DNA from 2 places in the Alsobacter sp. genome. Region 2 is predicted to be linked to the other one. Evidence: predicted binding sites of a transcription regulator. Region 2 holds the regulator's gene; the other holds the start of a gene.

Region 1 (15,271 bases), on a different contig from region 2:
AATGTCGAGCGGGTGGTGACGCGGCTCTTCACGGTGGAGGACCCACTGCCGGGCGCCAAGCCGGTCATCAGGTCGCTCGCTGACAGCCTGACCCCCGCCGCTCGCCCCGGCGACTTCGCACAGGCCATGATGGACCTCGGCGCCACGATCTGCACGCCGAAGTCGCCAGCCTGCGGACTGTGCCCCTGGCGGGAGCCCTGCCTGGCGCGGCGCGAGGGGACGCAGGAGACCTATCCGCGCAAGGAAAAGAAGGTATCCGGCGCCCTGCGCCGCGGCGCTGCGTTCGTCGCCCGCCGCGCCGACGGCGCCATCCTCGTGCGCACGCGGCCACCCAAGGGCCTGCTCGGGGGCATGACCGAGGTGCCGAACACGCCTTGGACGGCGGGTCATGATCACGCCGGCGATCTCGCTTTCGCTCCCGTCCCAGGACACTGGCGGAAGCTGACCGGCCCGGTGACGCACGTCTTCACGCACTTCCCGCTCGAGCTGGCGGTCTATGTCGCGGAGGTTCCTGCGGCGACCCCGGCACCAGGCGACTCCCGCTGGCTCCCGAGGCACGATATCGCAGGCGCTGCGTTTCCGACGGTCATGCGGAAGGTGGTGGAGCGTGGGCTGGGTGCGTAGATTTGTGCACGAGCAGTGGCGCGCGGACCAGACGCCCAGCTCGATTCCAACGCGATCCGAAAGAGGATCGTGAAGCGCTGTCCGAGAACGATAGAGCATAGAGCCGAGTAGAATGTTTTCAGTCGTGCCGGCTTGGCTCGGCGCCGATACTCTGTCCGATGCCGCTGGCGACGTCCCTGGCCCGTTGACTACAGACGCACTAACGCTCGCCTGCCTCCGCGCCTTTCCGAATCAACGGTCGACCCAGAATCATGCGGCTGCTGCGGCGGCTCCCATGCCCCGGAAGACCTTGCGGAGGTCGTCGATGGGCGCCAGGCGGCCGGCGGCCTCGTGGTGCCAGAACGTCCAACCGTTGCAGGCCGGCAGTCCCTGCGCGAGAGCTCCGATCTTGTGGATCGAGCCCACGACGCTCCCCAGGGCCAGCGCACCGTCGGCTCTCACGACAGCGGCATGGCGGCGGCGCTCGTCCGTCAGCGTCGTACCAGGGGCGATGAGGCCGGCTTCCACGACGGAGGAGAACGGCACGCGCGGCTCGTTTCGCTTGGCCGGAGCGGACGCAACGCAGGACGGATCGAGCGGGACCACCGCGTCGATCCGGGCGCGCGCAGCCTCGGCGTAGTTCTGGTCGCGCTCGATGCCGACGAAGTGGCGGCCGAGGCGGCGGGCCACGGCGCCCGTCGTGCCGCTGCCGAAGAAGGGGTCGAGGACCACGTCTCCGGGATTGGACGAAGCCAGCATGATCCGCTGGAGGAGCGCTTCCGGCTTCTGGGTGGGATGCAGCTTGCGGCCCTGCGCGTCTTTCAGGCGCTCGCCCCCGGTGCACAGGGGCATGAACCAGTCGGAGCGGACCTGCAGGTCCTCGTTGCCGGCCTTCAGTGCCTCATAGTGAAAGGTGTAGGACTTGGCCTGCGGCGACTTCGATGCCCAGATCATGGTCTCATGGGCATTGGTGAAGCGACGGCCGCGGAAGTTCGGCATGGGGTTGGCCTTGAGCCACACCACGTCGTTCAGGATCCAGAAGCCGAGGTCCTGGAGGATGGCGCCCACCCGGAAGATGTTGTGATAGGAGCCGATGACCCACAGCGTGGCGTCCGGCTTCATGGCGCGGCGGCAGGCCAGCAGCCAGGCGCGGGTGAACGCGTCATAGTCGGCGAAGCTCGAGAACTTGTCCCAGTCGTCGTCCACGGCATCGACCAGCGACTGGTCGGGCCGGAGCAACGTGCTTTCGAGCTGCAGATTGTAGGGGGGATCGGCGAAAACGAGGTCGATACTCGCCTCGGGAAGCCTGGACAGCTCCGCGATGCAGTCTCCGACCACGATCTGGTCCAGGGGAGGAGCGCGAAGCTCCCTCCGATGATCCACCGCGGGGCGTCCGGTACGCGATACAGGGTTCCGGGGCCCGGCGGCGGATGCATCGGTAAGCGGGGTACGCATGAACACACCACAAACGCAACCGAACGAGACACACGTTAGGGATAACGCGGTAAAAGCTGCGTTTACTTGGTGAAAAAACTCTGTGCGAAATAGAGACAATCCCCGGCAATGTTTGCCGCGGCTTTGTTTACCTTGCGTTAGGGAATTCTGGACTGCTCAGCCCGCGGAATCGTCTTCGACGCAGGAGCCGAAGGTCATACGGTGGAAGGGGCACGGCCCCAGGCGCAGGAGCGCCGCACGATGCGCCGACGTGGCGTAACCGGCGTGGCGCTCGAAACCGTAGCCGGGATAGTGCAGCCCGAGCCGCGCCATCATGCGATCGCGGGTGACCTTCGCCACGATGGAGGCTGCCGCGATGGAGGCGACCAGCCGGTCGCCCTTCACGACGGCCCGGCCGAGGCCCGGCCATGGCGGCAGGTCGCGGCCGTCCACCAGCGCGAAACCGGGCGTCACGCACAGGCCTGCCAGCGCCCGGCGCATCGCCTCGAGGCTGGCCTTCCGGATGTCCGTCGCATCGATCCGCAGCGCAGACACGCTGGCGACGGACACCTGCGCCGTGGCGACGATGATCTCGAACAGTTCCTCGCGCCTCGCCGGAGGCAGCAGCTTCGAATCGTCCAGGCCTTCCGGAACGCGGTCGGGATCGAGAATCACGGCCGCCGCAACGACGGGGCCGGCGAGCGGCCCGCGGCCAGCCTCGTCGACGCCTGCCACCGGGCGAACGCCGCTCGCCATCAGTTCGGCCTCCCGGCTGAAATCCGGGCCGGGCTGGACGGGCGCGCTGGCCTTGGCAGCGATTCGGCTCATATGGCCATGCTGCCGATCGTGCGGCGCCGGGCAAGCTTGGCCGCAAGCCCATCCCCGGCTTCCTCAGCGCCGTTTGCGAGCGGCCCGATGCGGATGTGCGGCGCGAGGCCGCGGGTTGGGCTCGGGTTCGCTGCGCGGCATCGCAGCCTCCGCGGCGCGGCGCAACTCGGCCCTCTCCTCCTCGCCGAGCGCCGTCCACGGGATGCCTCGCAGCGCGGCATGGAGAGCATAGAGAGCGTTCAGGCTCACCCGCCCTTGCGCGAAGCGGAGCCTGACGTAAGCCGCCACGGCGCCGATCTCGCGCAGGGCATCGGCGTCGTCCACTCCGACGTCGGCGAGCCAGCGCCGTGTCACGGGCCCGAGATTGGGCAGATCCTCGATGGGAGTGGTCATCGCGCCTACTCCGGCAGGATTGCCTGGCCGTTCTCGTCCAGCGGCCAGAACGGGTTGTGGGCGACCTCCCAGAGATGCCCGTCAAGGTCGGCGAAGTAGCCGGAGTAACCGCCCCAGAACACAGGTTGCGCCGCCTTGGTGATGCGTGCGCCCGCCGCTTCGGCCGCGGCCATGGCCGCGTCCACCTCGTCGCGGCTCGCCAGGTTGATCGCGAGAGCGATGCCGCCGAAGCCGGGCGGCGTGTCCTCGACCATGGCGTCGCCGGCCAGTTCCGCGCGTGACCACACTGCCAGCACGATCCCGTCCAGCGCGAAGAAGGACACCCTCTCGTTGCCCTCACTGGACAGCCTCCAGCCGAGGCGCTGGTAAAAGGCAGTCGCGGCGGCGACGTCCCTGACGCCGAGCGTGACGAGCGTGATCCGGGGCGGGACGGACATGACTGCCTCCTCGGGCTGTCCTCAGAACAGGTTCAGCTGCTGCCCCGCGCGCGCCGGCGGGGTGAACAGGTCGGTGCGGAGTTTCAGGCGCTTGCGATTGAGCCCCAGCTTTCGGGCGGCCACCTCGAAGCGGCGGCCGAGCATCCAGGCATAGGGGCCGTCTCCCGTCATGCGCTCCCCCCATTTGGCGTCGTAGTCCTTGCCGTTGCGGGTCGACCGGATGAGCGACAGCACGTGCCGGAGCTTGTCGGGGTGATGCTCCAGCAGCCATTCGCGCACGAGATCCCTCACCTCCAGCGGCAGGCGAAGCAGCACGTAACCGGCCTCGGACGCGCCCATCCCGGCCGCCGCTTCCAGAATGCGTTCCATCTCGGGATCGTTCACGGCCGGGATGACCGGAGCCACCATCACCGTCGTCGGGATGCCGTTGGCCGTGAGCTCGCGGATCGCGTCCAGCCGCTTGCTGGGAGTACTCGCGCGCGGCTCCATCTGCTGCGACAGCTTGGGGTCGAGCGTCGTCACCGAGAGAGCCACCTTTGCGAGACCCTTCTCGGCCATCGGCCCGAGGATATCGATGTCACGCGTCACGAGATGTGATTTCGTGACGATCCCGACCGGGTGGTTGGCGCGGGCCAGCACCTCGAGGATGGCGCGCATGCTGCGCACCTGCTTCTCGATCGGCTGGTAGGGATCGGTGTTGGTGCCGATGGCGATCGTGCGAGGGCTGTAGCCCGACGCCGAAAGCTCGCGTTCCAGAAGCTCGGCCGCACCCGTCTTCACGAAGAGCTTCGACTCGAAGTCCAGCCCCGGCGAAAGACCCATGAAGGCGTGGGTCGGTCTCGCAAAGCAGTAGACGCACCCGTGCTCACAGCCGCGATAGGGATTGATCGACCGGTCGAAGGATATGTCTGGCGATTCGTTGCGCGTGATGACGCTCTTCGCCTTTTCGAGAGTCACTTCGGTCTTGAAAGGGGGCAGTTCCGCTCCGCTCTCCCAGCCATCGTCGACCGTCTCGCGGCTTTCGCGTTCGAAGCGGCCGGTTCGGTTGGTGACGGCGCCACGACCCCTGCGCCGCTCGGCCTCGACGGGGGCCTCGCGCCCCTCCCCGATCACCAGATGTGCCGGCCCGTCCTTGGGGCGGACGAAGTCGGCCTTCTTGAAGGCGATGCCCATGGTTCTCGTCCGGTCTCATGTGAACAGAACAGGAACATTTCATTCCCCCGGACAAATTTCAAGTGCCTGCTCGTCAGACGCGGCACGCTCCGTGCTAGGACGCACCCCATGCTGTCGGTGCTCGTCAACGTCACCGGGGATGATCCGGCCCTGCTCGACACCCTCGCCGCCCTCGTGCCGGGCGTCGCGGAAGGGCTCGTGCGCGACGTCGCCCTGCTCACGGCGCCGGCGAACGCCTACGCGCAGCAGGTCGCCGATGCCGCCGGCTGCGCCGTGGTGGAGGCCGGACCGGAGCGGGACGAGCGCATCGCCGCCGGCGCCGGACGCCTGAGATCCGACTGGTTTCTCGTGCTGGAAAGCGGCCTGGTGCCGGGCGGCGACTGGATCGTCGAGGCGGAAGCGTTCCTCGCCGAGGGGCCGCGCACGGCGGCGGGCTTCACGCTGGTGCGCAGGCAGGCACCGCTGTCAGCATGGCGAGCCAATGCGGCGACTTCGATCTTCGGAACGCTGAACCCGCTGCAGGGTCTGGTCGTGGAGCGCCGCGCCCTGACGGCGCGGCGTCTGCCGCGCGCCGTCAGGCTCGCCGCCCCCGTCTTCGACAGGCGGGGACGAAGCCGGCTGCGCTAAGGCCTCAGAGCTGCGCGCCCTGCTGGAAGGTGTTGCAGGCCTTGACGTTGCCTGTCTTGAGGCCGGTCATCAGCCAGCGCACACGCTGCTCGGACGAGCCGTGGGTGAAGCTGTCTGGAACCACCCGGCCCTGCGACTGGCGCTGCAGATTGTCGTCGCCGATCGCCGTCGCCGAGCGAACAGCCTGGCGGACGTCGTTCTCGTCGATGTTGCTGTGGCGCTGGTTCATCTTATTGGCCCACACGCCGGCCAGGCAGTCTGCCATCAGTTCGACGCGGACAGACAATCCGTTGGCCTCGGCCTTGTCGGTCGCGCGGCGCTGTGCCTGCTGCACCTTCGGCAGAATGCCCAGCAGGTTCTCGACGTGGTGGCCGACCTCATGAGCGATCACATAGGCGTAGGCGAAGTCGCCGCCGCCGCCGAAGCGCCGCTGCATCTCCTGGAAGAAGCTGGTGTCGAGATAGACCTTCTGGTCCAGCGGGCAGTAGAACGGCCCCATTGCCGACTGCGCCCCGCCGCAAGCGGAGTTCGTCGCGCCGGAGAAAAGCACGAGCTTCGGCGCAACGTAGTCGATGTTCGCCTGTTGCGGCAGAACCTCCGACCACACGTCCTCTGTTTCGCCGAGCACGCGGGAGACGAAGTCGCCGGCCTGGTCGGTCGGCTTGCCCGTACGCGCCGGAGTGGTCTGCTGGGGCGGATTGCCGCCGCGGCCCGCGACCATCTCGGCCCCGCCGATCAGGATGGCGGGGTTGATGCCGAGCGCCCAGCCGAGCAGGCCGAGCACCACGATCGTGCCGAGCCCGAGCCGGCCCCCGCCGATTCCGAAGCCGGTTCCCCCGCCTCCGCTGAAGCCGCCGTCGCCGCGCCGGTCCTCGACATTGTCTGATGACCTCAGGTCGTCCAAGCGCATGGCCTGATCCCCGTTGCTCGCCCTGTGCGGCATATCCCCGACCCCGTGAACCTCGGGCGGGGCATCTTGGTTGCAGGATGCCGTTAACGACTGCAGGTTGCAATGCGGCGCGGGGCCCTGATGGGAGCCCGCGCCGCTTCACTCGCCTATTCCGCTGCTTCGGGAAGCGGCTCGGGAGGCGTCCAGCGCAGCACCGGCTGGCGCGCGGCCCGCGTCTCATCCAGGCGCCTGCGCGGGGCGAGCCTCGGCGCCTCCGTGAAGCGCTCCGTTTCACCCCGCCTGACGGCCATGGCGAGATCCCGCAGGGTTGCGACGAAGAGGTCGAGCGAAGCCTTGGACTCGCTCTCCGTCGGCTCGATCAGCATGGCGCCATGCACGACGAGGGGGAAATACACCGTCATGGGGTGGTAGCCCTCGTCGATCATCGCCTTGGCGAAATCGAGCGTGGTGACCCCGGTGTCGCGCAGCCAGTGGTCGTCGAACAGCACCTCGTGCATGCAGGGCCGGTCGCCGAAGGGCAGCGACATCAGGTCGGACAGGCCGGCCTTGATGTAGTTCGCCGACAGCACCGCATCCTCAGAGGCCTGCTTCAGCCCGTCGGCCCCGTGCGAGAGCATGTAGGAGAGTGCCCGCACGAACATGCCCATCTGGCCGTGGAACGCCGTCATGCGCCCGAACGGCATTGCATCCCCAGCCTCTGCAGCGTGTTCGACGAGCGCCCAGCGATCGCCGTCCTGCCGCAGGAACGGGAGTGGGGCGAAGGGCGCGAGGCGCGCCGACAGCACCACCGGCCCGGCGCCGGGGCCTCCCCCGCCATGCGGCGTCGAGAAGGTCTTGTGCAGGTTGATGTGCATGGCGTCGACGCCGAGGTCGCCCGGCCGGGCCTTGCCCATGATGGCGTTGAAGTTGGCGCCGTCGCAGTAGAAATAGGCACCGGCCGCATGTACCGCGTCGGCGATGGCGACGATGTCGCGCTCGAACAACCCACACGTGTTGGGGTTGGTGAGCATGATCGCCGCGACCTCGGGCCCCAGTGCCGCCTGCACGTCGGCCGGGTCAACCGTGCCGTCGTCGCGGGCCGGGATGGAGCGGACCGAGAAGCCGACCAGCGCCGCCGTCGCGGGGTTCGTGCCGTGGGCACTTTCGGGCACGAGCACGACGTCGCGCACATGCCCCTCGCCGGAGGCGGCGATGGCCGCCTTGATGGCCATCATGCCGCACAGTTCGCCATGCGCGCCCGCCTTGGGGGGCAGCGCCACGGCTGCCATGCCGGTGAGTTCGGCCAGCCAGTGCGCGACGCCGGCCATGACGTCCAGCGCACCCTGAACGGTCGAGACCGGCTGCAGCGGGTGCACGTCGGCAAAGCCCGGCAGGCGAGCCATGCGCTCGTTCAGCCGCGGGTTGTGCTTCATCGTGCAGGAGCCGAGCGGAAACAAGCCGGTGTCGATGCCGTAGTTCTTCTGCGAAAGCCGGACGTAGTGGCGCATCGTCTCGGGTTCGGAGAGCCCGGGCAAGCCGATCTCGCCCTTGCGCACGAGCCCGCCCAGGCGAGGCTCGAACGCCACGGGTTCGTCGAGGTCGACGCCGGTCGTCTCCGCGCGGCCGATCTCGAAGAGCAGCGGCTCCTGCTGCTGCAGGGCGCGGTTGCCGGTGAAAGTCGCGCCGCTCGTTTCGGCGGCGATGCCCATGGTGGGGCGTCCCTGGCGGTTCAGCATCACAGCACCTCCCGAAGCCCGTCCGCCAGCGCGGCGCGGTCCTCGTCCGTGTTGATTTCAGTCGATGCGACGAGAAGCAGATCGTCGAGACCTGCCCCTGGCAGCAGCCGCGAGACGGGCACCCCCGCCAGCACGCCACGAGCGGCCAGTTGCTCCACCACCGCCGCCGCCGGCCGCGTGAGCCGGAGCGTGAACTCGTTGAAAAAGTTGCGGTTCAGGACCTCGACGCCGGGCACCTGCTCGAGGAGGCCCGCCAGCCGCACCGCGTTGGCGTGGTTGATGCGCGCCAGCCGACGCAGCCCGGCCTCGCCGAGGAGAGTCATGTGAATTGTAAAGGCAAGGCTGCACAACCCTGAATTCGTGCAGATATTGGACGTCGCCTTCTCGCGCCGGATGTGCTGCTCGCGGGTGGACAGCGTCAGCACGAAGCCGCGCTCTCCGGCTGCATCCACCGTCTCCCCGCACAGGCGGCCGGGCATCTGCCGCACATACTTCGACCGCGTCGCGAAGAGCCCAACGTAAGGTCCTCCAAAGTTGAGCGAATTGCCGATCGACTGGCCCTCGCCCACGACGATGTCGGCCCCCATGGCTCCGGGCGACTCTACCAGCCCGAGCGAGACCGCCTCGGTGAACACGGCGATGAGCAATGCGCCCTTGGCGTGACACGCCTCGGCGATCGGCCGGAGGTCGCGGAGATTGCCGAACACGTCGGGCGACTGGACGACGACGCAGGACACGTCGTCGGCGATGGTGGCCAGGAGATCCTCCGACGCGGTGACGTCCGCGGGGAGGCGGGTGACGGTTTCGCCAGCCATGCCGGAGAGGGTCTGCACGACCTCGGCGTAATGAGGGTGTAGACCTCCGGAGAGCACCGCGCGGTTGCGCCGCGTGATCCGGTGGGCCATCAGCACCGCCTCGCCGCAGCCTGTGGAGCCGTCATACATGGAGGCATTGGCGACCTCCATGCCGGTCAGCGCCGCCACCTGGGTCTGGAACTCGAACAGGTACTGCAGCGTGCCCTGCGCGATTTCCGGCTGGTACGGGGTGTAGCTCGTCAGGAACTCCGAGCGCTGGATGAGGTGGTCCACCGTCGCCGGGACGTGGTGGCGATAGGCCCCCGCGCCGACGAAGAAGGCCACGGATCCGGCAGAGACGTTGCGCCCGGCCATGCGGCCGAGCAGGCGCTCGACCTCCAGTTCTCCCTTGCGGCGCGGCAGGTCCGGCAGGCCGGCCCGCCTCTTCTCGGCAGGGATGTCGGCGAACAGGTCGTCGATCGAGGCGGCGCCGATGCGCGCCAACATCTCGGAGCGGTCGGCTTCGGAAAGGGGCAGGTATCTCATGCGCTGGGTGTCCTTGCGTGCGCCGGCTCAGAGCGTCGCGACGTAGTCGTTGTACTGATCCTCGGTCATCAGGCCCTGCAGCTCCGACGCGTCCTTGATGCGCAGCTTGAGGAACCAGCCGCGGCCGCTCGGATCCTCGTTGACCGTGGCCGGAGCCGATTCGAGGTCGGGATTCACCTCGACGACCTCGCCAGAGACCGGTGCGTAGATCTCGCTGGCAGCCTTGACGCTCTCGACGACAGCGGCCTCCGCGCCCTTGGAAAGCGCCTTGCCGAGCGCAGGGAGCTCGACGAAGACCACGTCTCCGAGCTGGCCCTGGGCATAGTCGGTGATACCGACGATGCCGGTGTCGCCGTCGACGCGGATGTATTCGTGGTCCTTGGTGTAGCGGGTCTCGGCCATGGCTTCCTTCCGGGGCTGGGTTCAGCGGGCGTAGCGGTGGGGGACGAACGGCAGGGCGACGACCTTGGCGGGAAGCGCCTTGCCGCGGACCATGAGGTTGAGGACGGTGCCCTCGGTGGCCAGGGAAGCCTCGACGTAGCCCATGGCCACCGGCCCGTTGACGCTGGGGCCGAAACCGCCCGAGGTGACGGTGCCGACGGGACGCCCGTCCGGCGCCTGGATCTCGGTGCCCTCGCGGGCCGGCTGGCGCCCTTCCGGCAGCAACCCGACACGCAGCCGCGAGGGGCCGCCGGAGAGTTCCGAACGGATGCGGTCGAAGCCGGGGAAGCCGCCCTCTTCGCGCCGGCGCTTCTGCATGGACCAGACGAGGGCCGCTTCCACGGGCGAGGTGGTCGTGTCGATGTCGTGCCCGTAAAGGCAGAGCCCCGCTTCGAGGCGCAGAGAATCGCGCGCACCGAGCCCGATCGGCTTCACCTCGGGCTCGCGGAGCAGCAATTCTGCCAGGGCCACGAGGCGGCGGGCATGGACGGAGATCTCATAGCCGTCCTCGCCCGTGTAGCCGGAGCGGGTGACGGTGCACTCGATGCCGCCGATGGTGGCGGACCGGGCGTCCATGAAGCGCATGTCGGCGAGATCGGGAGCGTGCCGGGCGATGACAGCCGCTGCCTTCGGGCCCTGCAGGGCCAAAAGTCCGCGGTGGGGGGCCCGCATCAGGCGGACGGACGGCGGCAGCTTCGCTTCCAGATGGGCGAAGTCCTCCTCCTTGCGGCCGGCATTGACAATCAGCATCAGCGCGCCGTCTTCGCCCGCGTCGGGTGAGCGCGCGACCATGAGGTCGTCGAGGATGCCGCCGTCGTCCGCAAGGAACTGCGTGTAGCGCTGCCGCCCGGGAGCGAGGCCGACGATGTCGGCAGGGCAAAGCGCCTCGAGCGCGCGCGCCGTCACCTCGTGGCTGGGACCGACGAGGAAGCCCTGCCCCATGTGCGAGACGTCGAACAGGCCGGCATTGGACCGCGTCCACTCGTGCTCGGCCAGGATTCCGGTGGGGTATTGAACCGGCATGTCGTAGCCGGCGAACGGCACCATGCGCGCGCCGAGGCTGCGATGCAGCGCGTCGAGCGGGGTCCTCAGAAGGATCTGTGTGTCAGCCGGCGCGTCGCTGGACATGATGGGTCCCGGTCAAGAGCAGCACGGCCGGACAAATGTCCGGCGCTGCCCCCTCTGTCCCGAGACCTGAGAGATTTCCCCGGGCCGCGGCCCAGGTTACCCCCGTCGGTGGGCACGTCCGCGCGAGCGGGGTGCCGCTTTCCAGAGTGTCAGCTCGACGCGGTCCTTCGGCCTGAGCGTTTCCGGGGCGGTTGCGCCTTCGGCGCCGGCGACTGGTCCCCACTCGGGTTCCCGCCGGACTCTTCCGCGTCGATCATTGACGACGCGAACCTACGTGACACCCGAGGCCCGGTCAATCGACCGGAGCCGTTCAGGGTGAAGAAGTTTTCCGCAGGCGACGCCTCTTTTTGCGCCGCCGACGCGTCAGCTGCGCTTGCGCCGGGGTGTCGCCGCCGCTCCGCCGCGCTCGTCGAAGCCGACGAGAAGGGTGAGTTCGTCGCCGTCCTTGGGCACGACGATGTCGTTCTCGATGACGACGAAGGGCGCGTTGGCCGCCGCGCCGCCGGGCACGTTGATGCTCTGGCGGACGAAGCGCGACACGATCACCTTGTCGCCGCGCTTGGCGACGATGCGGATCGGGGCCGTGTAGGTGCCCGGCTTGCCGGCAGGCCCCAGCAAGGCGAGGCCCTCGACCCCGATCTTGATGACGATCTGGTTGCCGTTCAGCGTGCACTCGCGTGCCGTGTTGGTGATCGAAAGCTGCGAGCGAACCGATTCGGCCTCGGGACCGCCCTGGCGCAGTGCCGCCGCACCGTCGAGAATGTCGACGGAGGGGCACTCGAAATCTTCCTGGACCATCGGAGCGGCCGGCTCGGGCGGCGTCGCCTGGCCGAACTTGAAGTAGTTGGCGAGCGAACTGCCCGTGGACGGCGCGGTCGATGCCGCGGGGGTCGATTCGCCGAAGGTGGAGCAGCCGGCCAGAGCGGCGGACAAGGCCACGGCGAAGGCGAGGCCGAGAGGCCGGGCGAGCGTGGCGCGGGTCGGGCTATGCGGCATCCATCCACTCCGGGAACGCGGGCGCGCGGCGGCGCTGGCGGGGCTTTTTACACGAGGCAGGCGGACTGGAGAAGGCCGGGCCCGGATCAGGGCAGCTGGTCGAAGCCGGCACCGAATCCCTGCAGGGCGATGGGGATGCCGATGCCCTCCTCCGGGGTCTGGAAGACGATGAAGGTGGCGTTCTGCCCGCTCTTGAGCTTGCCGATGAGTTCGTCGTCCATCACCACCTCGGCGATGCAACCGGTGGGCGTGCAGCGCACGAATCCCGCGCGGCCCACATCGGTCTGGTCGATCTTGAGGCCGAGCCCGGAGGGCAGCAGCACGCCGAGCGGGGCGATGACGCGCAGGAGCCGGCTCTTCTTGTCGGCCGTCTTCAGCACGACGACGATGAGCGACATGTCCGGCTTGTCCTCGGCCTGGACGCTCTGGACGAGGGCGCACTGGTCCGCCTGCGCTCCGGCCGGCGTTTCGCAGCGCATCTGCCATTCGCCGAAGGTGGTCTTCACCTGGCCCTGGGCCGATGCCCCGGCCGTGGAGAGGGCGAAACCGCTTGCCGCGAGCCCGATGCCGAACGCCGCGCCCGCGAGCGCCCTGCCGCCAAACCTGAGGCCCATCGGCCGATGCTCCTGATGCCGTCCATCCGGCCGCGCCGCAGCCGAGCGGGACACGTCGCCTTCCGCTCCGTTCCGACCATGACGCCGTTGCCCTGTCAAGGCGGTGGGGAGCGGACGATGCAACCGGCCCGATCTCGTCAATGACCGAAGTCGACCCACCGCGGCGCTTACTGCTGATCCGGCCCAGTCCCGGAGCCACACCGCCACCGCAGGCTTCGCAAGGACGCTGGCGCGGGATCGCCGAAGGGGGCGTTCGCCACACGCCGGCATGCGTTGAGCAGGCCCGAGGGCAGTTGTATCTGCCGGACAGCGGCAATCCACGCAGGCACACGTTATCGGTTTCTTTGCTTGTTCCGGCTCACTCTCCCGTCAGAATTCATTGCAGTCTCATGTATTTGGTGAACTCTATGACATTTTCTACTTCAGGTTGCATGCTGGCCCCGCTCCTGTTTTCTTGCGTAACCGCTCGTTCGTTGGACGACGGCAACCCGCGGCAGCGCGGTGTGCGGCGATCGGGGGCCGTGGCCCCTGGCCTCGCCGGTCTCGCGATGCTGTTCGCCGCAACCACCACCGCCTCCGCCCAGACGCCGCCGAAGCAGGCTGTGAAGGGCGAGCAGATGCAGTCCGCGTCGGCGGCGTCCGGCGGCGGGGACAAGGCTTCGGTCGAGGAGGTCGCGCCCCCTCCCCCGCAGCCGGTGCGCACGGAGATCCTGGCCTTCGAAAACTGGACGGTGACCTGCCGGGAGTTCGCTGCCGGCGGACCGCCGCGCACCTGCCAGGCGGTGCTTCAGGTGGTGCAGCAGCAGCAGCAGGAGGGCGGGCCGCCGCAGGTGCTGCTCGCCTGGATCCTTTCCCGCGAAGGGCAGGGTGCCGTCACGAGCACGCTGCAGACGCCGACGGGCGTGGTCATCGCGCCCGGGGTCGAGCTGGCGCTGGGCAAGGCTGCTGCGCGAAAGCTTGCCTACACCGCCTGCGAGGCGCGCTGCGCCGCCGTGTTCGCTTTTGACGACGCCTTCGCCAAGGAGGCGGCGGCAGCCGAATCGGCGCAGGCCGCCATCGCCGCCACGAACGGCAAGACGATCCGTTTCACGTTTCCCGTCACCGGTTTCGATCGCGCCTGGGCAGCGTTGCGGAAATAGCGGAACTCGCCGCGAATGCCCGCTCGCGCGGACATGACGCACGGTTTTGGCCCATCGGACACGTTGCACTCGCCGTGTCTTTGTGGTCTTTGCGCTCTGTCAAAACGGTCCGGGGGCACCGGACCGGCGTGACCCGCGCGCCAATACGGCTCCCCCGGCCGGTGCGGCGCCCGGCAGGGGACAGGCCGGGGGGTGGGGCCAGCGGTCCCGCGCGAGGCAGCAGGGAGTTCACCGGATCATGACACGTCACTGGCACCGCTCGGCGCTGGCTCTTCCCGCGCTGGCTGGGTCGGCGCTGGCAGCGCTTCTCCTCGGGGCCGCTCCCGCGGCCGCCGGTCTCGGGCAGCCCTCGCCCTGGCAGATCGGTCTTCAGATCCCAGCCTCGCCCGTGGCGAGCGACGTGGCCTGGTTCCACACCATGCTGGTCTGGATCATCTCGCTGATCTCGCTCTTCGTCCTGGCGCTGCTCGCCATCATCATCTTCAGGTTCAACGAGCGGGCCAATCCGCAGGCCTCCCGCACCACTCACAACACCGGGCTCGAGGTGGCGTGGACGATCATCCCCGTCCTGATCCTCGTCGTCATCGCCATCCCCTCCTTCCGCATTCTGAAGGAGCAGGTGGTGATCCCGGCGGCCGACCTCACCATCAAGGTCTACGGCAACCAGTGGTACTGGAGCTACGAGTACCCGGCCGACCAGGGCGGCGGCTTCAAGTTCGACTCCAACATGCTGAGCCGCGAGGACGCCGCCAAGGCGAACCAGCCGGGGCTGCTGGCCGTCGACAACGAGGTCGTCGTGCCGATCGGCAAGACGGTGGCGCTGCAGGTCGTCGGCAACGACGTCATCCACTCCTTCTCCGTCCCCTCGCTCGCCTTCCGCATGGACGCAGTTCCCGGCCGGCTGAACCAGACCTGGTTCAAGGCCGAGAAGGAGGGGATCTTCTACGGCCAGTGCTCGCGCCTGTGCGGGCAGAACCACGCCTTCATGCCCATCGCCATCCGCGTGGTGAGCGAGGACGCCTACAAGACGTGGCTCGGCGAGGCGAAGCAGAAGTTCGCCTCCACCGGCGACGGCGTGAAGGTCGCCGCCGGCGAGCAGCAGGCGGCGCAGTGACGCCCGCGACGACAAAGACGCGCGAAATCGAGACCCGGGACTGAGCACCATGGCATACGCGGCAACGGCAGACGCGCATTCCGACCACCCGACCGGCTGGCGCCGGTGGGTGCTGTCGACGAACCACAAGGACATCGGAACGATGTACCTTATCTTCGCGCTGTGCGCGGGCCTCATCGGAGGCGCGCTGTCCATCGCGATGCGGCTCGAACTGCAAGAGCCTGGGCTGCAGTTCTTCACGAACCCGCAGACCTACAATGTGTTCGTGACCGGCCACGGCCTGATCATGGTGTTCTTCGTGGTCATGCCGGCGCTGATCGGTGGCTACGGCAACTGGTTCGTGCCGATCATGGTCGGAGCGCCGGACATGGCGTTCCCG
Region 2 (15,271 bases):
CGCTTCGCGACAAGATGCTGCGCGTCGACGCGCCGGCGGATGCGATCGACATCGTCGGGACCGGCGGAGACAATTCCGGCAGCTACAACGTCTCCACGCTCGCGGCGATCATCGCGGCTGCTTGCGGGCTGAAGGTCGCCAAGCACGGCAACCGCGCGGCGTCCTCCCGGTCCGGCGCGGGGGACGTTCTCGCGGCCCTGGGCGTGAAGGTGGGGCTCGAGCCGCCGAGCGTGACCGCCTGCATCGACGAGGCGGGCGTCGGCTTCATGTTCGCTCCCGCGCATCACGCCTCGATCCGCCATGTCGCGCCAGTCCGCGTCGAACTGGGCACACGGACGATCTTCAACCTGCTCGGACCGCTCTCCAATCCGGCGGGAGTGAAACGGCAGGTTCTGGGAGTCTTCTCAGAAACCTGGCTCGAACCGCTCGCGCAGGTTCTGAAGGCGCTCGGCTCGGAGCGCGTCTGGGTGGTGCATGGCCGCGACGGCCTCGACGAGATCACCACCACCGGTGAGACGCTCGTCGCGGCGCTGGAGGACGGCTCCATCCGCCGCTTCGTCATCACGCCCGAGGAGGCCGGGCTCGCGCGCTCGCGTCCCGAGGATCTGAAGGGCGGCGAGGCCGAGCAGAACGCCACCGCCCTGCGCGCCGTCGTCGCCGGCGAGCGCAACGCCTATCGCGACATCGCCGTGCTAAACGCCGCCGCCGGGCTCGTCGTGGCCGGACGTGCGCGGACGCTGCGCGAGGGCGCGGATGCTGCAGCGTCCGCCATCGACAGCGGTGCCGTCGCCCGGACGCTGGACGTTCTCGTCGCGGTGTCCAACCGATGAGCGCGGGGATCGATATTCTCGACCGGATCGAGGCTTACAAGCGCCTCGAGATCGCTGCCGCGAAGCATGCCGTGCCGCAGGCCGAGATCGAGCGGCGTGCCGCGGCGGCCCCGGCGCCGCGCGGCTTTGCCCGGGCCATCGACACCCATCTCGCCGAAGGCCGGCCGGCCCTGATCGCCGAGATCAAGAAGGCGAGCCCTTCCAAGGGCCTTATCCGCGCCGACTTCGACCCGCCGGCCCTGGCGAGGGCCTACGAGATTGGCGGCGCGACCTGCCTCTCCGTCCTCACCGACGAGCCGTCATTCCAGGGCAGGCCGGACTATCTGAAGGCGGCGCGCGACGCGACCCGCCTTCCCGCACTGCGCAAGGACTTCCTGTTCGAGCCCTACCAGGTGTTCGAGGCTCGCGCCTGGGAGGCGGACTGCATCCTCGTCATCATGGCGAGCGTGACCGACGCTCAGGCGCGCGAACTCGTCGCCACCGCCCATGCGCTCGCCATGGACGTGCTGGTCGAGGTGCACGATGCCGCCGAGCTCGATCGCGCCTTGCCCCTGGACACGAGGCTGGTCGGCATCAACAACCGCAACCTCAGGACCTTCGAGACGCGCCTGGAAGTGACGGAGGAGCTGGCTCCCCGCATCCCGGCAGACAGGATCGTCGTCGGGGAGAGCGGCATCTTCGCCCATGCCGAGCTGGAGCGGCTCGGACGCTGCGGCGTGCGCACCTTCCTCGTCGGCGAGAGCCTGATGCGCCAGGCCGACGTTGCCGCCGCGACCAGCGCGTTGCTGTTCGGCGAGGCGGCGGAGGCCTGAGCGATGTCCGGCCTCACCCATATCGACGCGTCCGGCACCGCCTCCATGGTCGACGTCTCCGACAAGTCCGCCACGATGCGGACCGCAGTCGCAGAGGGCTGCGTCGTCATGCTGCCCGAGACGCTGGCGCTGATCCGCATGGGCGACGCGAAGAAGGGCGACGTCTTGGGCGTCGCGCGCATCGCGGGCATCATGGCGGCCAAGCGCACGCACGAGCTGGTGCCGCTCTGCCATCCGCTACTTCTGACCAAGGTCCAGGTGGATCTCGAGCTCGACGACCTTCTCCCGGGCGTTCGCATCCGCGCGCTGGCCCGGGTGACCGGCCAGACCGGGGTGGAGATGGAGGCGCTGACCGCTGTCTCCGTCGCCTGCCTCACCGTCTACGACATGGTGAAGGCCGCTGATCGCGGCATGCGGATCGAGGGCGTCCGGCTGCTGTCGAAGGAAGGCGGCAAGTCCGGTGAATGGCAGGCCGAGGGCACGCCGTCATGAGCCTGCTCTCGGTCGACGACGCCCTGAGAATGGTGATCGAGGCGGCCGGGCCGGTCGAAACGGAGACCGTTCCCGTGGCCGAGGCGGACGGGCGCACTCTGGCAGCTCCGCTGGCGGCCCTGCGCACGCAGCCCCCCTTCGCAGCGTCGGCGATGGATGGCTACGCCGTGCGCGGCGAGGACGTGGCGCAGGCGGGTGCACGGCTGAAAGTGATCGGAACGGCACCGGCGGGGCACGCCTTCGAGGGCCGGGTCGGTCCTCGCGAAGCGGTCAGGATCTTCACCGGCGCGCCATTGCCTGACGGGGCGGACACGATCCTGATCCAGGAGAACGCGACCCGCGAGGGCGATGTCGTCGTGACCACGTCCGCCGAACGCACGGGGCGCTTCGTGCGCCAGGCCGGGCTGGACTTCGCCTCCGGGCAGGAACTGCTGCCGGCGGGCACGCGCCTGACGCCGCGGACGGTGGCGCTGGCTGCCGCCATGGACCATCCCACCATTCAGGCACGTCGCCGCCCTCGCGTGGCCATCCTCGCCACGGGCGACGAGCTCGTCCGCCCCGGGGAGACGGCGCGACCCGACCAGATCGTCGCCTCCAACACCTATGCCGTCGCCGGCATGACCGCCGCGGCCGGGGGGGTGGCGACCGACCTCGGGATCGCGGGCGACACGTTCGAGGCGCTCGAGGACGGCATAACCCGGGCCGAGGCTGCAGGCGCCGACGTGCTCGTCACCCTCGGCGGCGCGTCCGTGGGCGACCACGACCTCGTCCAGTCCGCGCTCACCAGTCGCGGCATGACGCTCGGCTTCTGGCGGATCGCGATGCGGCCGGGCAAGCCGCTGATCTTCGGCCGACTGGGTCGGATGGTGATCCTCGGGCTCCCGGGAAACCCCGTCTCATCCATCGTCTGTGCCCGGCTCTTTCTCGTCCCCCTGCTGCGCGCTCTCGTCGGCGATTCCGAAGCCGGCGGGGATCCGTCGGAGCCGGCCAGGCTCGGCGAGGCGGTTCCCGCCAACGACATGCGGCAGGACTACGTCCGTGCGCGGACGGAGCGCGCGCCCGACGGGACGACGATCGTGTTCCCGTTTCCGCTGCAGGACTCCTCGATGCTCAGCGTCTTGGGCGCAGCCGACGCCCTCCTCGTTCGTGCCCCGCACGCGACTGCCGCCAAGGCAGGCGACGCCTGCAGGATCGTGCGCCTTTAGCGCTCGTCCGGGGCCGCGATCCCATGTGGAACATTGGGCCTCGCCATGCGAACAGGTGATCGATTTGCCGAACACAGGGGGAACGTGTATGGTTTGTTCGTGATTTGTTTGAGTCGCGCAACGCGCGATCGCTCCGCAGGTGGCACCGGCATGTTGACGCGCAAGCAGCACGAACTCCTTCGCTTCATTCACGACCGACTGCGCGAGGACGGCGTTCCGCCCTCCTTCGACGAGATGAAGGAGGCGCTGGACCTGCGCTCGAAATCCGGCATTCACCGGCTGATCATGGCGCTGGAGGAGCGCGGCTTCATCCGCCGCCTGCCCAACAGGGCCCGCGCCATAGAGGTGGTGCGCATGCCCGAGCAGGCGGTGCCGGCCGGCGCCCCGCGAGGCCGCTTCAGCCCGAACGTCATCGAGGGAACGCTGGGCAAGCTGCGGCCGCGCCCGGTCTCGGGCGGCAGTGACGACGCAAACCCGAACGTGGCGATACCCGTCATGGGGCGCATCGCGGCAGGCACGCCCATCTCGGCCCTGCAGGTCCGCAGCCACACGATCAGCCTGCCGCCGGACATGATCGGATCCGGCGAGCATTTCGCACTCGAGGTCCGCGGCGACTCGATGGTCGATGCCGGCATCCATGACGGCGACACTGTCGTCATCCGCCGGCAGGACAGCGCCGACACCGGGGACATCGTCGTCGCACTGATCGACGACGAGGAGGCCACCCTGAAGAGGCTGCGCAAGCGGGGCTCATCGATCGCGCTGGAAGCCGCCAATCCGGCCTACGAGACGCGCGTGCTCGGCCCCGACCGGGTGCGCATCCAGGGCCGGCTGGTCAGCCTGCTGCGCCGCTACTGAGCCTCTTCCTCGCCGTCCGGAGAGGTGGTGCGCGGCATCCGCGGTGGCGGTCTCGCCTGCGGAACCGCACCGGGTGGCGGGGCACGCAGCCATGGGCGCTCCACACCGGGTGGTCGAGCCTGTGTCTCGGCGATGACGCTCACTGTAGTCCCGGCTGCTTCGGCAAAGCCCTGCCCCGGCAACGACATCGGCGGACCTGTTGAGAGTTTGACTCCGGCAATCCCTTCGCTGCCGAGTGCCATGGAGACGGCTCCCGTGCGGGCCAGCGAGGCTCGGTCGATGAGAAGCGCGGGGGTGCACCATGGCGGCGCCCGAAGAGGCGTGACGAGGATCGTGGCGCGCCGGCAATCCTCCTCGAAGGCGGCGGGGGCCGTCGCGAGCACGATGGCGCCTCCGCCGAGTAGCCGTCCGACGCAGCCGATGGGGTCGCAGGACGTGCCCTTCACGAGCGACGGGTCGTCTGGCGAGCGCCCGTCGGCATCGGCGGCGAGCCACTGCGTGACGGCGAAGTCGCCCGCCCCCCGGCCGAGAATTGCGAGCCGTCCATCCTCGGTGCGGAACGCCAGGGCTCTCGCGTCCTGCGGGACCACAAGGTCCATGCGCGGCGCCGAGGCGGCCAGCGCGACGCCTGCGACTGCGGCGGGAACGGCGGACAGGCGCAGCCATCCACGCCAGAGCGTGGCGAGAACCACGGCCGCGGAGAGCCCGAGCAGGGCACCATGTCCGAAGGCCGGAGAGTGGCGGACCGCGCCCGGCAGGCCCGCGACCCAGGCCGAGAGCGACAGCATCCCCTGGACACCAAGCCCCATGACCCGCCAGACCGGCGTGTCGAGCCCGAACGGCATGGCGACCATCCCGAGCATTGCCATCGGCATCACCACGATGCTGACGAGCGGCAGCGTCAGGATGTTGCCGACGATGCCCAGCAATGTCCCGCGCTGGAAGTGATAGAGCGCGAAGGGGGCCGTCGCGGCCTCGGCAACGAGGGTCGAGAGCACGGCGAGCACAACGTGCCGCCGGGCGGACCCGAGAAGGCGTGCGACCGGCCCCGGGGGCGGCGCATCGCGCGGACTGGGCTGTTGCTGGCGCAGCGGCGTGAAGGCTCCCGCTTCCGGGTCGCTGCCCGGAGCAGCCCTCTCGAACAGGGCGATCAGAGCAGCGACGGCCGCAAACGACATCTGGAAGCTCGGGCCGAGCAGGCTCTCCGGCTCCAGGGCGAGCACCACCATCGCCGCGAACGCGAGGTTGCGCATCGAGAGCGCCGGCCTGTCCACGAGTATGGCACCCATCAACACGAGGCTCATCACCAGCGAGCGCTGCGTGGCGATCTCCGCGCCGGCGAAGGTGTTGTAGACGAGGGCCGCCCCCATCCCCGCCAGCGCGGCGATCTTGCGCAGGGGCCAGCGCAGCGCCAGTTCGGCCGAAAGGGCCAGCGTGGCTCTGACAAGCCAGAACACCATCCCGGCCGCGAGCACCATGTGAAGCCCGGAGATCGAGACCACATGGTAGATGCCGGCGCCGCGCAGGGCGTCGTTCGTCTCTTCGGGAATCAGCCCGCGCTTGCCGGTGACCAGCGCAGCGCCGACGGCGCCCGACGGCCCCTCGACAGCGCCGACGATACGGGCGGTGAGGTCGTTTCGGGCACGGTCGACCAGAGCCCGAAGGGAAAGTCCCCACCCCGCAGCAGCGGGAGCCTGCGCGACGGCTACGGGCCCGAGGACCGAGCCGACGGCGCCGATGCCGGAGAAGAAGGCCTCGCGCGCGAAATCGTAGCCGCCGGGCCGAGAGGGCTCGGGCGGCGGCATGAGCCGGGCCCTCACGGCGACGAAAGCGCCGGCTTTCACTTCCGGGCGCCCCTGGGCGACGAGCCGGACCTTGCCGGGGAGCGCGCCGGGCGCCATCCCCTCGATTTGCGAGACGTGCAGCAGCAGCCTGACGGACGCCGCCTGCACCTCGACGCTTTCCACGTAGCCGGACACCTGCGCGATACGCACGCGGTCGAGCACAGGCGCGGCGACCGAGGCCGTGCGCAGGCTCGCGGCCGAGAAGCCGGCGGCCAGGAACGCAAGGCCGAGCGCGACGGCAAAGGGCGCTCCGGCGCGGCGGCGCAGAAGGATGGCTGCCGAGGAGAATACGGCCAAGGCGAGCGGCCCCGCAGCGAGCCACGGCTCCCGGTCGGCCGCGAAGTAGAGGAGGATGCCGGCGGCCATCACGACAGGCAGGAACAGGAAGGCCCGCCCGGCGTCGAGCTCTCCCCGCAGGGAGCGCCCAATGGTGGCATGCGCCGTTTGCGCCCACCTCGCGGCAGCGTCCCACGCCGCCCAGCCGGCATAGCCTGCCTCGGCTTCCGCCGTCGTGCCGCGACCGTGACCGAACGCCATACGCGGCCCCCGCTCCCGGAGCCAAGCGCCCCTTAACGGCGCCGTCCATTGATGCTACACGACGCCCTCCCCGGCGCCACCGCCGCCCGGTTGAAACGCTTTCCCGCCCTGCACGCCCTATTTCCGGAACCGAGCGCGCGATGTCCCGTCCCGTCGTCACCCGTTTTGCCCCCTCCCCCACTGGCTTCCTGCACATAGGCGGCGGGCGGACGGCCCTGTTCAACTGGCTCTACGCCAGGCGCTTCGGCGGCACGATGCTGCTGCGCATCGAGGACACGGATCGCGAGCGTTCCACCGATGCTGCCATCGACGCGATCCTGGACGGCCTCTCCTGGCTCGGCATCACTTGGGACGGCGACGTCGTCTACCAGTTCTCCCGGGCCGCCCGGCACCGCGAGGTGGCGGAGGGCCTCCTGGCCAGGGGGCTGGCCTACCACTGCTACGCCTCGCAGCAGGAGCTCGAGGAAATGCGCGAGAAGGCGCGGGCAGAGGGCCGGCCCATGCGCTATGACGGCCGCTGGCGCGACCGCGATCCCGCCGAAGCCCCCGCCGGGGTCAAGCCCGTGATCCGCCTCAAGGCACCCGTCGACGGCGAGACGGTGGTCGAAGACCGCGTCCAGGGCCGCGTCGTCTGGCAGAACAAGGACCTCGACGACATCGTGCTGCTGCGCTCCGACGGCACGCCGACCTACATGCTCGCGGTAGTGGTCGACGATCACGACATGGGCGTCACGCATGTGATCCGCGGCGACGACCATCTCACGAACGCGGCAAGGCAGACGCAGATCTACCAGGCTTGCGGGTGGGAGGTGCCGGAGATGGCGCACATCCCGCTGATCCATGGGCAGGATGGCGCCAAGCTGTCCAAGCGCCACGGCGCCCTGGGCGTGGATGCCTACCGCTCGCTGGGCTACCTGCCGGCCGCGCTGCGTAACTACCTCGTGCGCCTCGGCTGGAGCCATGGGGACCAGGAGTTCTTCACGACCGACGAGATGGTCGCCGCGTTCGACCTGCCTGGCATCGGCCGCTCGCCCGCGCGTTTCGACTTCGCCAAGCTGGAGCACCTGAACGGCCACTACATGCGCGCCTCATCCGACGAGGATCTCCTGGCCGCGCTTGACACCATCCTGCCCGAGATCGGCCCTGCGCGCGGCGCACCGGCGAAGCTGGAAGGCGATCTGCGCAAGCAGTTCCTGGCCGCGATGCCGGGGCTGAAGGAGCGAGCCAAGACCTTGGTCGAGTTGCTGGACAGCGCCTACTACCTCTATGCGCAACGTCCGCTGGCGCTGGAGCCGAAGGCCGAGGCGCTTCTCGCCGAAGGCGGCCGGGACAAGGTCGGGGCTTTGCTGCCGCGCCTCGAAGCCCTCGAGGACTGGAGCGCCGCCTCCACCGAGGCCGCCGTGCGCGCCTTCGCCGAGGAGACCGGCATCAAGCTCGGGCAGGCGGCCCAGCCGCTGCGGGCAGCCCTGACCGGGCGGTCCACCTCCCCGCCCCTGTTCGATGTGATGGCCGTCCTCGGCCGCGACGAGACGCTCGCCCGTCTCGCAGACCAGACTTCCGCGAAAGGCGCCGTAAAGGCCTGAGCACAGTGCAGGACACCCGCCTTTCGGTGTGGTTGAATGCCGTCTGGAAGTGGGCTAGCAAACCCTAGGATCCTGCGAAATTTTGCAGTGACCGTGTTTGTTGGCCGCCTTTCCCGACGGCAAGCCGCGGTTTCTTCGAGTTGTCGCCGTTCTCCTGCATGTTCCCGGCCCGGTCCGGGATGCAGTCCCATGCCGCACCGAAGGCCGAAGGACCATCGCCCATGAGCGACAAAGCGTCATTCCAGATCGACGACAAGGAACTCGATCTCCCGGTGCGACCAGGTTCGATCGGCCCGAGCGTCGTCGACATCGGCAAGCTCTACGCCCAGACGGGCATGTTCACCTACGATCCCGGGTTCACGTCGACGGCGAGCTGCGAGTCGCAGATCACCTATATCGACGGCGATGCCGGCATCCTGCTCTATCGCGGCTACCCCATCGAGCAGCTGGCCGAGCACGGCGACTTCTTGGAGACGTGCTACCTGCTCCTCTACGGGGAACTGCCGACGGCCGCGCAGAAGGCCGATTTCGACTACCGCGTCACGCGCCATACCATGGTGCACGAACAGATGATGCGGTTCTTCCAGGGTTTCCGCCGCGATGCTCACCCGATGGCGGTGATGGTGGCCTCGGTCGGCGCGCTCTCGGCGTTCTATCACGACTCGACGGACATCTCGGACCCGCACCAGCGCATGGTCGCCTCCATGCGTATGATCGCAAAGATGCCGACGCTGGCCGCGATGGCGTACAAGTACTCCATCGGCCAGCCCTTCATCTATCCGCAGAACAACCTCGACTACACCGCGAACTTCCTGCGCATGTGCTTTGCCGTGCCGTGCGAGGAGTACAAGGTGAACCCGGTGCTGTCGCGCGCGCTGGATCGCATCTTCATCCTGCATGCCGATCACGAGCAGAATGCCTCGACGTCGACCGTCCGGCTTGCCGGCTCGTCCGGCGCCAATCCCTTCGCCTGCATCGCCGCAGGCATCGCCTGCCTCTGGGGTCCCGCCCATGGCGGCGCCAACGAGGCGGCACTGAAGATGCTGGAGGAGATCGGGTCGGTCGAGCGCATCCCCCACTTCATCGCCAAGGCCAAGGACAAGAACGATCCCTTCCGGCTGATGGGCTTCGGCCACCGGGTCTACAAGAACTACGACCCGCGCGCGAAGATCATGCAGAAGACCACGCACGAGGTGCTCGCAGAGCTCGGACACAAGGACGACCCGCTGCTCGAAGTGGCGATCGAACTCGAGCGTATTGCACTGCACGACGAGTATTTCGTCGAGAAGAAGCTCTACCCGAACATCGACTTCTACTCCGGCATCACGCTGAAGGCGATGGGCTTCCCCACTGCGATGTTCACGGTGCTCTTTGCACTGGCACGCACCGTCGGCTGGATCGCCCAGTGGAAGGAGATGATCGAGGATCCGTCCCAGAAGATCGGGCGTCCCCGCCAGCTCTACACCGGCGCACCCCAACGCGAGTACGTCTCGATCAACATGCGCTGACGCCGGCGCCGCGCTACAAGGAAGGGGCCCTCTCGGGCCCCTTTTTCGTAGAGACACCAGCAGCGGGTATCGCCATGGCCTTCGTCGAGCGCAGCGTCTCCGGCCGGAAGTTCAAGGTGCACATGCCGGATGGTGTCGAGGGTCTGCCGCCCGCCATCCTCTTCCTGCATGGCCGTGGCGAGAGCGGCAAAAATGGCGCGCAGACCAAGATCGGACTGCCTCCCGCCGTTCTGGCCGCGCCCGAGCGCTGGCCTTTCCTCGTCGTGTGCCCGCAGAAGCCCAACAAGGATACGCTGTGGCCGGACTGGATGGAGATGCTGGAAGAAATCCTGGCCGCGGTGGACCAGGAGTTTCCGAGCGACCCGGCCCGGCGTTACCTCACCGGCCTCAGCCAGGGTGGCCACGGCACGCTGCGCCTCGCCACCGGGCTGTCCTGGCGCTTTGCGGCCATCGCGCCCGTCTGTGGCTGGGGCGACCCCATGCGGGTTGCTCTCGCCATCCGGAATGTGCCGACGTGGCTGTTCCACGGCACCCAGGATCTCGTCGTTCCCGCCAGTTGCTCCGTCTCGGTGGCCGACTGCATGACCGGCACGGTGTCTCCCGCCGCCGTGCGGCCGCGCCTCACGCTCTACCCCGGGGTGGGCCACGATTCCTGGACGGCGGCCTATGCGGAACCGGAGCTGCCCGGCTGGTTCCTCGCGCACCGGCTGGAGAACGCCTGAGGCCTACTCGCCGGGCTGTCTCTCTTCCGCAACGCTGCCGCTACCGCGCAGGGCTCTGCGCAGCAGGTCCCAAGGCCGCCCGTCGATCGCCGCCAGCCCGAGCCCGATCATGACCATTCCTGCGATGTGGCGCGTTTCCAGGCGCTCGCCGAGGAACAGCACGCCCAGGATGATTGCCGTCACCGGCAGCAGGAAGGTGACCAGCATCAGGTTGGTCGCTCCCGCGCGGGCGAGGATCCGGAAGTATATGACGTAGGCGAGCGAGGTTGACAGCAGCGCCAGCGCGGTGACGGCGAGCAGCGCCTCAGGCGTGGGTGCCGGCATGGCCCACGGCCTGTCGAAGACCAGTGTCGCCGGAAGGAGCATCGCGGCTCCGCAGGTCAGCTGGCCCGCGGCGATGGAGAGGGGTGCGAGACCCATCGCCTTGAAGCGGCGTCCGTAGACGCTGGAAGCGGCATAGGACGCCGATGCCACGAGGCAGGCGACCTCCGCCAGCACGTAGATGCTGAGCGAGGACAGCGCCGAGATGCCGACCATCACGACAACCCCGCCGAAGCCGACGAGCACGCCTGCCGCGCGGTTGGGCGTGAGCTTTTCATCTGACGTGAAGACGTGCGCGAGAAGCACCCCGAAGAGGGGCGTCGTCGCGTTCATGATCGCGGCGAGGCTGGAGGGGATGTTGCCCTGCGCCCAGGCGAAAAGCGACATCGGCAGGACGTTGTTCAGGATCGACATCCCGGCCAAAGCGAGCCAAGCGCGCGAGCCGCGCGGCGCCGGTGCCCCGGTGAGCAGGAGGATGGCCCAGAGCGCGGCCGCCGCAACGCTCACCCGCATCGCGACGATGGCAAAGGGCGGCATGGTGTGGACGGCGATGCCGATGAAAAAGAAGGAGCCGCCCCACAGGACCGACAGGAAGACGAGGAAGCCCCAGTCCCGTGTGTCCATGCGGCGGTGGATGGCGGCGCTCATCTGGGCATTTCCCGACTTCCGGATGCCGGGGGTCTAGCACGCCCCCTCAGGTGTCGCCTTCCGGTTCTTGCGCTGCATCGCCGGCCGGTGTCGACGGCTCGGAGGCGATTACCGTGCGTTGCCCGATGGGCCGGCGGGCTCCGGCTTCCCCCGACGCTCGACTGCTTCTCGCCCTGCGACCCTCAGCACGATCTCGGCCGCCAGCCGGCTCGGGGTCTGGCCGCCGGGCAGGATCATCAGGCCGTCCAGCCGCCGCAGGGCAGCGAGCTGGCTCCGGCGCTCCGGCGTATCCGTGAGAAGCGGCTGCAATGCAGCGGAAAGCCGCGCGGGATTTGCATCCTGCTGAAGGAGTTCCGGGATGGCGTTCGTTTCGAGAATCAGGTTCGGCAGGACGATGGAGGGCACGTTGATGACGTGCTTCAGCTGCTCTTCGAGCTTCGACACCCGGTAGGCCACGACCATCGGAACTCCTGCCAGCGCGAGTTCGAGAGTAACGGTGCCGGAGGCTGCGAGCGCGGCGGTGGCGCGCCGGAACAAGGCCAGCTTCGCGGCCTCGCCTTCGACCACGTCGGGAACCACGGGCCAATCCGCTACCGCCGCCCGGATCGCTGCAGCGAGGTGCGGGACGGCGGGGAGCGCGAGCTCGAAGCGGATGCCCTGCTCGCGCAGCAGGCCTACGGCTTGTCCGAAGGGCTGAAGTAGTCGCGAGATCTCCGACCGCCGGCTGCCGGGCAGCACGAGAAGCAGAGGCGGGCCGGCATCGCGGCGCGCGTCCTCCTCCGGCCCGGGGCGGAGCTCGGCCAGCCGCTCCACGAGGGGGTGGCCGACATAGGTGCAGGCGGGGCCGCCGAGATCCCTGTGTGCCTTCGGTTCGAACGGAAGCAAGGCCAGCACGTGGTCGACATAGGCGCGCATACGTCTCGCCCTTCCCGGCCTCCAGGCCCAGACGCTCGGGCTGACATAGTCGACGACGGGCAGACGAGGCAGAGCCTTGCGCACGCGGCGGGCCACGCGGTGCGTGAAATCAGGGCTATCGACGATGACGAGAACATCAGGACGTGCCGCCACGATGGCGTCGGCGGTCTCGCGGATCCGCCGCAGCAGCGACGGCAGGCGCTTGATGACGGGCAGGATGCCCATGACAGCGATGTCGGAGAGCGGGAAGAGGCTTGCCATACTCTCGCGTTCCATCGCCTCGCCGGCCGTGCCCGTGAAGCGCACGCCGTCAGCGCCGAGCCGCTCCTTCAGCGCCTGCATCAGCTTGAAGCCGAGCTGGTCGCCGGAATGCTCGCCGACGACGATGGCGACATGCAGAGGCGTGCTCATGCAAAGCCCATGAGGAAGAGACCTGCCTTGTCGGCGGCCCTGACGATCTCGGCGCGATCGACGAGGACGACACCGCCCGCCTTGACCGCGATACCGGACAGCCCTGCCGCACGGACCTTCTCGACCGTGCGAGGGCCGATGGCAGGCAGGTCGATGCGGACGTCCTGGCCCGGCTTGGGGATCTTCACGAGAACGCCGCCCTGCCCGTCAAGCTTCACCCTCTTACGCCGCTGGAGATCGACCACGCGGGCGAGAGTTGCGTCTGTCCCCTCGGGGCCTTCGACGGCCAGCACACGGCCGCTGCTGACGACGACGGCCTGCCCGACATCCCAGGGGCCCATGGCGGCGAGCAGTGCCCGGCCGCGCTCGACGTCGGCGATAGCGGCCTCCTTCAGAGCCACGGCGCCGATCACGCCCTCCGGAGCCAGCACCGACGGAGCAATCTCCTGTGCGCCCGCCACCGTGAACCCCGCCTCCTCGATCAGGTCGACGACGCCGCGCAGCAGCCGGTCGTCGCCGGCCGACAGGATGCGCGCGAGATCCTCGCGGTTGCGGTAGGCGGAGAAAACTGAGCCGATGGCGAGCGGCCCCGGCCGTGTGACCGCGCCGGCAAGGACCACGCAGGACGGCGCGCACTGCCGAAGGGCCGCAATCATGCCTCCGGGATCGAGCATGTCCACGCCGACATAGGGGAATCGCCGCAAGAGCTTGTCGGCAAACCCGCGCAGGCCGATGACGGTGACCTCCCGGCCGGCGGCCCTTGCCGCGTCGGCAACCTCGAGCGGAAAGGCGCCGCCGCCCGCGATGATGGCGACCGAACCGGGCGCCACCACGGCTCAGCCCTCGGACGCGTCGCGCGGCGTGCAGATCGAGCGGTTGCCGCCCTCGCGCAGGAACTCGAGGATCTCGTGCACGACGGGGTGGCTGGCAAACTCCACCCCGACATCCTCGATGCGCTCGGTAAGGGTGCCCTCGTCGGCGAAGAGGAGCCTGTAGGCGCGGCGAATGTCGTGGATGACCTCGCGGGAGAAGCCCCGGCGCTTGAGGCCGACGATGTTGAGGCCGGCGAGATGGGCGCGGTTGCCGATGGCGATACCGTAGGGGATCACGTCGTTCTCGACGCCGGAAAGGCCGCCGATGAAGGCGTGGGAGCCTATCCGGCAATACTGGTGCACCGCCGCGCCCCCGCCAATGATGGCGAATGCGCCAACCTGGCAGTGTCCCGCCAGCATGACGTTGTTGGAGAAGATGACGTTGTCGCCGATGCGGCAGTCATGCGCGACGTGCGAACCGGCCAGGAACACGCAGCGGTCGCCGACCGTCGTCACGAGGCCGCCGCCCTCGGTGCCGGGGTTCATGGTGACCCCCTCACGGATCATGCAGTCCGACCCGATGGTGAGCGTCGAGGGCTCTCCCTTGAACTTCAGGTCCTGCGGCTGGTGGCCGATGGAGGCAAAGGGGAAGATGCGAGCGCGGGGACCGATCTCGGTCCGGCCGGCCAGGACGACGTGGCTGATGAGCTCGCTGCCATCGCCCAGGGAAACGTCAGGTCCCACAAGGCAGAACGGGCCGATGGTGACGCCCTCGCCGAGCCTTGCACCCGGCTCGACGATCGCGGTGGGGTGAATGCGGGTCATCGTGGTCATTCGGTCACGAGCATCGCGCTGACATTGGCCTCGCAGACGACCTTGCCATCGACCTTCGCTTCGCCGCGGAACCACCACATGTTGGCGCGCTGCCGGGTCTTGGTCATGTGGTAGTGCACGACGTCGCCGGGCACCACCGGTTTGCGGAACTTCGCGTTGTCGATGGTCATGAAGTACACGACCTTCGGACGGGCGGTGCCCATCTTCGAGTGCACGCAAAGGGCGCCCGCCGTCTGCGCCATCCCCTCGATCAGCATGACGCCGGGCATCACCGGGCGGCCGGGAAAGTGGCCGCTGAACTGCGGCTCGTTGAAAGTGACGTTCTTGATGCCGATGCAGCTGTCGTCGCCCCGCATCTCGACGATCCGGTCGACGAGCAGAAACGGGTAGCGGTGCGGAAGGAGCTCGAGGATCTTCAGGATGTCAGCGGAATCGAGCGTCTCAACAGCCGTATCGTTCATCATGGGCCCCGTGCATGCGGCACCCTCCGGGACGCCGGCCTCAATCGCCGGCTCCGGGCTCGGGCGCGGCGCCTCTCCGCTTCGCAAGATTGCTGACGAGCGTCAACTCCCGGAACCAGTCCTTGACCGGCTTGGCGGGGGTTCCTCCCCAGCGTGATCCCGGCGGCACATCACCAGCGACGTTGCTCGACCCTGCGATCTGTGCGCCTGCGCCGATGCGGACATGACCAACGACGCCGACCTGGCCGCCCAGGGCGACGAAATCCTCGATCGTGACGCTGCCGGAAATGCCGGCCTGGGCGACGATCACGCAATGGCGCCCGATGACGACGTTGTGGCCAATCTGGACGAGATTGTCGATCTTGGTGCCCTCGCCGATCACGGTGTCGCGGTTGGCGCCGCGATCGACCGTCGAATTGGCGCCGATCTCCACGTCGTTCTGGATGATCACGCGGCCGACCTGCGGCACCTTGAGGTG

Evidence for each region. The regulator LexA, encoded in region 2, represses DNA repair genes until DNA is damaged. The targets are predictions, from matches to a motif close to TGTTCNNNNTGTGTTCNG.
Region 1: the regulator LexA is predicted to act here: its motif matches at 4,888-4,905, upstream of AC5JCN_RS12710 (PA0069 family radical SAM protein).

The regions. Positions count from the first base shown of each region.
Region 1 is NZ_JCACDK010000014.1:366,589-381,859, forward strand. Features, by position in the region: gene mutY (A/G-specific adenine glycosylase) at 1-624, shown strand, start outside; gene AC5JCN_RS12690 (site-specific DNA-methyltransferase) at 874-2,058, opposite strand; gene rnhB (ribonuclease HII) at 2,215-2,865, opposite strand; gene AC5JCN_RS12700 (TfoX/Sxy family protein) at 2,929-3,258, opposite strand; gene AC5JCN_RS12705 (VOC family protein) at 3,264-3,695, opposite strand; gene AC5JCN_RS12710 (PA0069 family radical SAM protein) at 3,717-4,868, opposite strand; gene AC5JCN_RS12715 (glycosyltransferase family protein) at 4,977-5,495, shown strand; gene ypfJ (KPN_02809 family neutral zinc metallopeptidase) at 5,500-6,405, opposite strand; gene gcvPB (aminomethyl-transferring glycine dehydrogenase subunit GcvPB) at 6,552-8,120, opposite strand; gene gcvPA (aminomethyl-transferring glycine dehydrogenase subunit GcvPA) at 8,120-9,460, opposite strand; gene gcvH (glycine cleavage system protein GcvH) at 9,488-9,862, opposite strand; gene gcvT (glycine cleavage system aminomethyltransferase GcvT) at 9,884-11,029, opposite strand; glycine riboswitch at 11,080-11,178, opposite strand; glycine riboswitch at 11,180-11,286, opposite strand; gene AC5JCN_RS12745 (hypothetical protein) at 11,393-12,025, opposite strand; gene AC5JCN_RS12750 (invasion associated locus B family protein) at 12,112-12,639, opposite strand; gene AC5JCN_RS12755 (invasion associated locus B family protein) at 13,161-13,778, shown strand; gene coxB (cytochrome c oxidase subunit II) at 14,017-14,892, shown strand; gene ctaD (cytochrome c oxidase subunit I) at 14,942-15,271, shown strand, end outside.
Region 2 is NZ_JCACDK010000005.1:37,839-53,109, reverse strand. Features, by position in the region: gene trpD (anthranilate phosphoribosyltransferase) at 1-830, shown strand, start outside; gene trpC (indole-3-glycerol phosphate synthase TrpC) at 827-1,642, shown strand; gene moaC (cyclic pyranopterin monophosphate synthase MoaC) at 1,646-2,134, shown strand; gene AC5JCN_RS05480 (molybdopterin molybdotransferase MoeA) at 2,131-3,339, shown strand; gene lexA (transcriptional repressor LexA) at 3,490-4,197, shown strand; gene AC5JCN_RS05470 (ComEC/Rec2 family competence protein) at 4,191-6,578, opposite strand; gene gltX (glutamate--tRNA ligase) at 6,719-8,161, shown strand; gene gltA (citrate synthase) at 8,383-9,669, shown strand; gene AC5JCN_RS05455 (carboxylesterase family protein) at 9,744-10,391, shown strand; gene AC5JCN_RS05450 (DMT family transporter) at 10,395-11,360, opposite strand; gene lpxB (lipid-A-disaccharide synthase) at 11,469-12,686, opposite strand; gene AC5JCN_RS05440 (LpxI family protein) at 12,683-13,519, opposite strand; gene lpxA (acyl-ACP--UDP-N-acetylglucosamine O-acyltransferase) at 13,523-14,332, opposite strand; gene fabZ (3-hydroxyacyl-ACP dehydratase FabZ) at 14,329-14,793, opposite strand; gene lpxD (UDP-3-O-(3-hydroxymyristoyl)glucosamine N-acyltransferase) at 14,834-15,271, opposite strand, start outside.